DNA from 3 places in the Microbacterium sp. NPDC077391 genome. Region 3 is predicted to be linked to each of the others. Evidence: predicted binding sites of a transcription regulator. Region 3 holds the regulator's gene; each other region holds the start of a gene.
What was found. The regulator LexA, encoded in region 3, represses DNA repair genes until DNA is damaged. The targets are predictions, from matches to a motif close to TCGAACANNTGTTCGA.

Region 1 (2,197 bases), on a different contig from region 3:
CGTCGACGGTGGCCTCCGCCTTGACGCCGACGCCGAGCTTCTGCTTGATCTGCGTCTCGATCGCCATGGCGATGTCGTCGTTCTTGATCAGGAAGTTGCGCGCGTTCTCCTTGCCCTGACCGAGCTGGTCGCCGTCGTAGGTGTACCACGAGCCGGACTTCTTGACGATGCCGTGCTCGACGCCGAAGTCGATGAGGCTGCCCTCTCGCGAGATGCCGATGCCGTAGAGGATGTCGAACTCCGCCTGCTTGAAGGGCGGGGCCATCTTGTTCTTGACGACCTTGACGCGGGTGCGGTTTCCGACCGCCTCGGTGCCGTCCTTCAGCGTCTCGATGCGACGGATGTCGAGGCGGACAGAGGCGTAGAACTTCAGCGCCTTACCACCGGCCGTGGTCTCGGGCGAGCCGAAGAACACGCCGATCTTCTCGCGCAGCTGGTTGATGAAGATCGCGGTGGTCTTGGTCTGGTTCAGGCCACCGGTCAGCTTTCGCAGCGCCTGCGACATGAGTCGGGCCTGCAGACCGACGTGCGAGTCGCCCATCTCACCCTTGATCTCCGCCTCGGGGACGAGGGCGGCGACGGAGTCGATGACGACGAGGTCGATCGCGCCGGAGCGGATCAGCATGTCGGCGATCTCGAGCGCCTGCTCACCCGTGTCAGGCTGCGAGACGAGCAGCTGGTCGATGTCGACGCCGAGCTTGCGTGCGTACTCGGGGTCGAGCGCGTGCTCGGCGTCGATGAACGCGGCGATGCCCCCCGCACGCTGGGCGTTGGCGATCGCGTGCAGCGTCAGCGTGGTCTTACCGGACGACTCGGGTCCGTAGATCTCGATGATGCGTCCGCGGGGCAGACCTCCGATGCCGAGGGCGACGTCGAGGGCGATCGACCCGGTCTGGATGACCTCGACGGGGGCGCGCTCGTCGCTGCCCAGTCGCATGATCGATCCCTTGCCGAACTGACGCTCGATGTGCGCGAGTGCGGAGTCCAGGGCCTTCTCGCGGTCGTCGGTGGATGGCATGACGTGCTCCTCTGTATCTCGAAGTTCTGCCGCCTGTAGGCTGTCGCGGCCGTTCCGGATGGAGTGACTCTGCGACAAGGCGCATGGCTCAGTGCCACATCCTTCACCGTAGGAGCGGCCACCGACATTCGGTCGGCGACAGCGTCTGATGTGGAGAAGATGACCTCAGGACCACTTGTGCAGAACATTACGCGGCCGTCGAACACATCTTCGACGACACGCCGGGATGAGCTGTCCGAGTTTCGTTTCAGCGCTCGCGCGGCTCGAGCCGTCCCACACCGTACCGACGCGTGGGTGGTACGTCCGCCTCGTCGCACAGCGCGACCCAGATGTCGCGCGGCGGCACACCGGCATCCAGTGCCTCACGTGCTGTCCGCCCGAGCGAGCCGAGGATGAGGTCGTGCACGAGCGAGTCCGCGCGGCCGCCGAACTCGTCGTCGACCGCGCGGAGGAACTCGCTGCGTCGCATGGGGAGGGTGCGCCGGGGCGTCAGTGCAGCGACAGCTCGGGCTCGACCTCGGCGACGAGGTCGTCCGGAACCACATCCGGGAAGGGGCTGAGGCCCTCGAGAACGGAGATGCGGTCGCCCACTTCGCGCATGATCGTCGAGATGGGCACATCCAGCGCTTCGGCGACCGAGGCGAGGATCTCGCTCGACGCCTCCTTCTGACCGCGCTCGACCTCGCTCAGGTAGCCGAGGGCCACGGAGGCCTTGCTCGCGACCTGGCGCAGGGTGCGCCCCTTCTGCAGGCGGAAGTCCCGCAGCACATCGCCGATTTCCTGTCTGACGAGGATCATCGGAACCTCCTCTCCTTTGCGTCACCTGGAGTCTGCTCCGAGGGGACGGCCAGTCTAACCCGATCGGGTGTCGTTGAATCTACTGTTTCTCGCTGTGCTTGAGTTGTGAGTACGCGACGTGTCACGTAGAGGAGAACCTCGCCCGCCGCGGGGCTATTCCCGCACCGCCACCAGCGCTTCCGCCAGTGCCGCGACCGTCGCCCGCTCGCGGATCTCAGCCCGCGTTCCCTCGAACCGGTACGGGATGCTGCGGACGCCGTCCGGTGTGGCGATCCCGATGTGCACCGTGCCGACCGGCTGACCATCGGGCGAGTCGGGACCGGCGATCCCCGTCGTCCCGATGCCGACATCGGCCGAGCGCCCGTCGACGGCCACGGCGCG
Region 2 (2,197 bases), on a different contig from region 3:
GCTGTCGATCGCGTCGACCTTCGCCAGCTCTGCCCGCAGGGGCGCGAGGCCGACCTCGGCGATGCGGTCGGTGTCCATGAAGCTGCGGAACAGGTCGCCGACCTTGCGCTCGAGGGTGCCCTCAGCGGCATCCTGCGACTCGACGATGATCTCGCGGACGTCTTTCTCGGCCTGTTCGGCGAGCATGTGGAACGAGCCCCAGCGCGCCTTGTCGGCGGGGATCTCGGCGGCCTCGAGCCACGCGCCGTTGACGTGGCGGTAGAGGTCGTCCTGCGGACGGATGTCGGAGCTGAACTCGGAGACGGCAAGGCCGGAGGGCAGTACGTCAGTCATGCCGTCCAGCCTATGCGGCGGCGCCGACCTCGGGCCCGCCGGCCCTGGCCTCGCGCGGGCGGGCGCCGTGGTGCACGCCGCCGTGAGTGCCGTCAGGGATGGGAAACGCCGGTGCACGGGCATCCGCACCGGCGTTGCCCATCTCTGAACCGGCGAGGCGGGCGGGTCCGTGGAAGACGTCAGCGCCGCCACCAGCGTCGAGCGCGCTTCGGCTCGGCATCCGGAGCCGTCTCAGCACGGGCATCCGCCTGCCGGGCCGCCCGGCGTTCTCGCCAGGCCGCCACCTCGGCCTCGACGTCGCGCGGCTGCGTGACCACCGGTGGGCCGCCGAGCAGCTGGCGTCGCGCCTCGATCACGCGGCGGTTGAAGTCGTCGAGCACGCCGCGCACATCCTCCTCGCGGCCGAGCTGATCGAGCTCGCCGTCGAGCTCACGATCCTCGACGCGCAGCATGAGCGCGGGAGGACCCAGGCCCGACAGATTCTCGGTCTCGATCTTGCGGCGGATCCACCAATCGGGATCGTGATGCGTGCCCAACCCCTCGAGCGGCTTGCCGGCGCCGGGCAGGTTGTCGAACTCGCCACGGCGGATCGCGAGCTGGATGGCCGTCTCGACGAACTCCGCCCTGTTCTGCGCGTTCAGCACCATTGGCGCGTCATTCTCCGGCTCGGCCTCTGTACCGGGGCCGGCGTCGCGGCGGGCGCGGTAGCGGGCGGCATTGCTCATCGCGTCAGACATGGCAGGCACCTCCGTGCGATTCAGGGTACGCGGGCGTCGGTGGCCGGGCGTAGATTTCCTCCTCGTCGGGCGATGGATGCTTTCGCATATAGTTTCGACAGTTGTGGAGAAGTAGTACAGTTTTCTTCGTACTTTTGCTTGACTTGCGGGTGGCCGGCGTTTAGGCTTTTCACATGTCAGCACCCGCTCTGGACCCGTTGCGAGAAGCCGTCGCGGCTCTGGCCGGGGTCTGGGCGGATGCCGGTTCCGCGGCCGACCTGAACCGGTCGGGCCTCGTGTCGATGACCCGCGCCATCGGGTCCGCGCGGCGGGCGCTGAATGCACTGCAGGCCGACGTCGCCGCGGCCATCGCGCATGAGTCCCGGCCAGAGCTGGGTGCGGACTCCCTCGCGAAGCAGCAGGGATTCCGCAACACCGCCCAGCTCATCGCGACCACCACCGGCACCAGCGCCGGAGATGCGGCGCGGCTGGTGAAGGTCGGGGAAGCCATCGCGCCCCGGCAGAACCTGCTCGGCGAGCCCGCGCCGGCGAAGTACCCGGCCGTGCAGACCGCGGTGACCTCCGGCCGGTTGGGTGGTGCCGGGGCGGCGGTGATCGTGGAGTTCCTCGACCGGGCCCGCATCGGGGCCGACAAAGGCCTTGTGGCGGATGTCGAGCAGCAGCTGGTCGAGCGGGCCGTTGGTCTGTCGCTGGATGACGTGCGCCGACTCGTCAAGCGCGCCGAGGCGGTACTCGAAGCCGACCGGCTCGAGCAGCGGGAAGAAGAGCGCCGGGCGGCGCGGGCGCTGAGCATGTTCGAACGCGACGGCATGCTGCACCTCAACCTCGTCACCCCGGTCGAAGAAGGCGCGCCGATCAAAGCGGCGATCGACGGGTACGTGTCGGCGCAGTTCCAGGCCCGCAAAGACACTGCCGACACCGCGGATCTGGGCGAGGTGGATGCCGATCAACGCACCGTCACCATGATGCGCGCCGACGCCCTCACCCTGTTCTGCGCCCACGCGCTCGACTGCGACAGCCGGATGCCCGTCAGCGGCGCGACCGTCATCGTCCGCATCAACGCCACGGACCTCGCCGCAGGCACCGGCGCCGGAAGCATCGACGGCGTCGACCAGCCGATCTCCGTC
Region 3 (2,197 bases):
CGTACGGCGTGAGCCCGCGCAGATCGTCGCGGAGGGGCAGCTCATCGAGGGAGGTCACATGCTCCATCGTAGGCCGCGCATCGCACCCACCGCCTCGGATGACGGCGCACTCTCACTCGGCGGGCGCGGTCTCGGAGTAGGCGGTCGGGATCGCGATCGACGCACCGGCCTGGATCATGCCGGAGGGGAGGTTGTTGAGACGCCTGATGGCATCGATGACCTCGCGCGGGTCGGAGCCGGGAGCGGCCTCAGCGGCGATCGACCAGAGGGTGTCACCGGGCAGCACCGTCACCGTCTCGAACGCGACGGGTGCGCTCTGGCCGGACGCGATGGCGGAGCCGCCGGCCAGCAGAGAGACCGCGATGCCGGCGATGACCGGCGCGGCGGCGAGGGTGGCGAGCAGACGACGACCACGCACGGTGAGGCGCAGCCGGGTCGGGACAGAACGCCGGGCAGCGGCCGTGACCGACGCGGTCAGGGGGGCCTGGATGCTGATGGTGCTCATGCGATGCTCCTCTTCGCTCTCCTCCGCCCATCGGGCGGAAGTGGTGCAGCTTTCGCATCCGGCATCCGGCCGGGGATGCCGGATCCGAAGCTACGTTCCGAATCTATCTTCGATATCGAACATCTGTCAAGAATTCTTCGAATACAGCGCCCGCGGTTCTGCGACACGCTCGAACAGATCTTCCGTTTTCCGAGCGAACTCGGATACGGTTTCGATGAAGTCAGCCCACCATGGGCCACCGACATTCGAACCGCATCCCCGCGAAGACGCGGATCTGCACCGTGTGAGGGCATGAAGGAGCACCCATGAGCGACAACCCCGAGACCGCAGCCGAGGCTCCCCGCACGCGGCGCCGCAAGAGCCTGAGCCCCAAGCAGATGGCGATCCTCGAGGTGATCCAGAGCTCGATCGCCCGTCACGGCTACCCGCCGAGCATGCGCGAGATCGGCGACGCGGTGGGGCTGAAGTCGCTCTCGAGCGTCACCCACCAGCTCGGACAGCTCGAGCTGAGCGGCTACCTCCGCCGCGACCCGGGCAAGACCCGCGCCATGGAGGTGCTGATCGATCTGCCCGGCAGCGGAGCCGAGAACCCGGCAGACACCGCGCCGTCTGTCGGCGATGCCGCGCTGGTGCCGCTCGTCGGTCAGATCGCCGCCGGCGTGCCGATCACGGCAGACCAGCAGGTGGAGGAGATCTTCCCGCTGCCGAGGCAGCTCGTCGGCAAGGGCGACCTGTTCATGCTGAAGGTCAACGGAGAGTCGATGATCGATGCGGCGATCTGCGACGGCGACTGGGTGGTCGTGCGCACGCAGAACAACGCCGAGAACGGCGAGATCGTCGCCGCCATGATCGACGGGGAGGCGACGGTGAAGACCTTCCGCCGCCGAGACGGACACACCTGGCTGCTGCCGCGCAACTCGGCTTTCGAGCCCATCCTCGGCGACGAGGCGGTCGTGCTCGGAAAGGTCGTGGCGGTGCTGCGCTCGGTCTGAGCGAGCCCTCGCGAACGAAGAGGCGCCCCTTCCCGGTCGGGAAGTGGCGCCTCTTCGTCGTGGGCGGTGCTCAGACGGTGACGGCGACGTCCTCGCGGACGCGCCTGGTCGCCTCGACGATGTTGCGCAGCGACTCCACCGTCTCCTCGTACGCACGGGTCTTCAGGCCGCAGTCGGGGTTCACCCACAGCTGGCGCAGCGGCAGCTCGTCGACGGCGCGACGCAGCAGCGCCTCGATCTCCTCGACGCTGGGCACACGCGGCGAGTGGATGTCGTAGACGCCGGGGCCGACACCGTGGTCGAAGCCGAATCGCGCGATGTCGGCGACGACCTCCATGCGGCTGCGGGCGGCCTCGATCGAGGTGACGTCGGCGTCGAGGGCGCGGATCGCGTCGATCACGACACCGAACTCCGAGTAGCAGAGGTGCGTGTGGATCTGCGTTCCGGCGGCGGCGCCGCCGGTCGCGAGCCGGAACGAGCGCACCGACCAGTCGAGGTAGTCCGCCTGATCGGCCGCCTTCAGCGGCAGCAGCTCGCGCAGCGCCGGCTCGTCGACCTGGATGATCGCGATTCCGGCGGCCTCGAGGTCGGTGATCTCGTCGCGCAGGGCGAGCGCGACCTGGTTGGCCGTCTCGCCGAGCGGCTGGTCGTCGCGCACGAACGACCAGGCCAGGATCGTCACGGGGCCGGTGAGCATGCC

Region 1: a site for LexA is predicted at 1,217-1,232, ahead of recA (recombinase RecA). Genes of this name have one in related genera too.
Region 2: a site for LexA is predicted at 1,153-1,168, ahead of AB0O65_RS09485 (DUF222 domain-containing protein). Genes of this name have one in related genera too.

Annotation. Positions count from the first base shown of each region.
Region 1 covers NZ_JBFBMI010000001.1:1,088,463-1,090,659, reverse strand. Annotated here, with positions in the region: gene recA (recombinase RecA) at 1-1,018, opposite strand, end outside; gene AB0O65_RS04980 (DUF3046 domain-containing protein) at 1,266-1,487, opposite strand; gene AB0O65_RS04975 (helix-turn-helix transcriptional regulator) at 1,508-1,816, opposite strand; gene AB0O65_RS04970 (CinA family protein) at 1,970-2,197, opposite strand, start outside.
Region 2 covers NZ_JBFBMI010000003.1:266,747-268,943, reverse strand. Annotated here, with positions in the region: gene AB0O65_RS09495 (M13-type metalloendopeptidase) at 1-333, opposite strand, end outside; gene AB0O65_RS09490 (DUF1992 domain-containing protein) at 513-1,070, opposite strand; gene AB0O65_RS09485 (DUF222 domain-containing protein) at 1,244-2,197, shown strand, end outside.
Region 3 covers NZ_JBFBMI010000005.1:33,359-35,555, forward strand. Annotated here, with positions in the region: gene AB0O65_RS12655 (histidinol-phosphate transaminase) at 1-58, opposite strand, end outside; gene AB0O65_RS12660 (LysM peptidoglycan-binding domain-containing protein) at 113-505, opposite strand; gene lexA (transcriptional repressor LexA) at 811-1,497, shown strand; gene metE (5-methyltetrahydropteroyltriglutamate--homocysteine S-methyltransferase) at 1,568-2,197, opposite strand, start outside.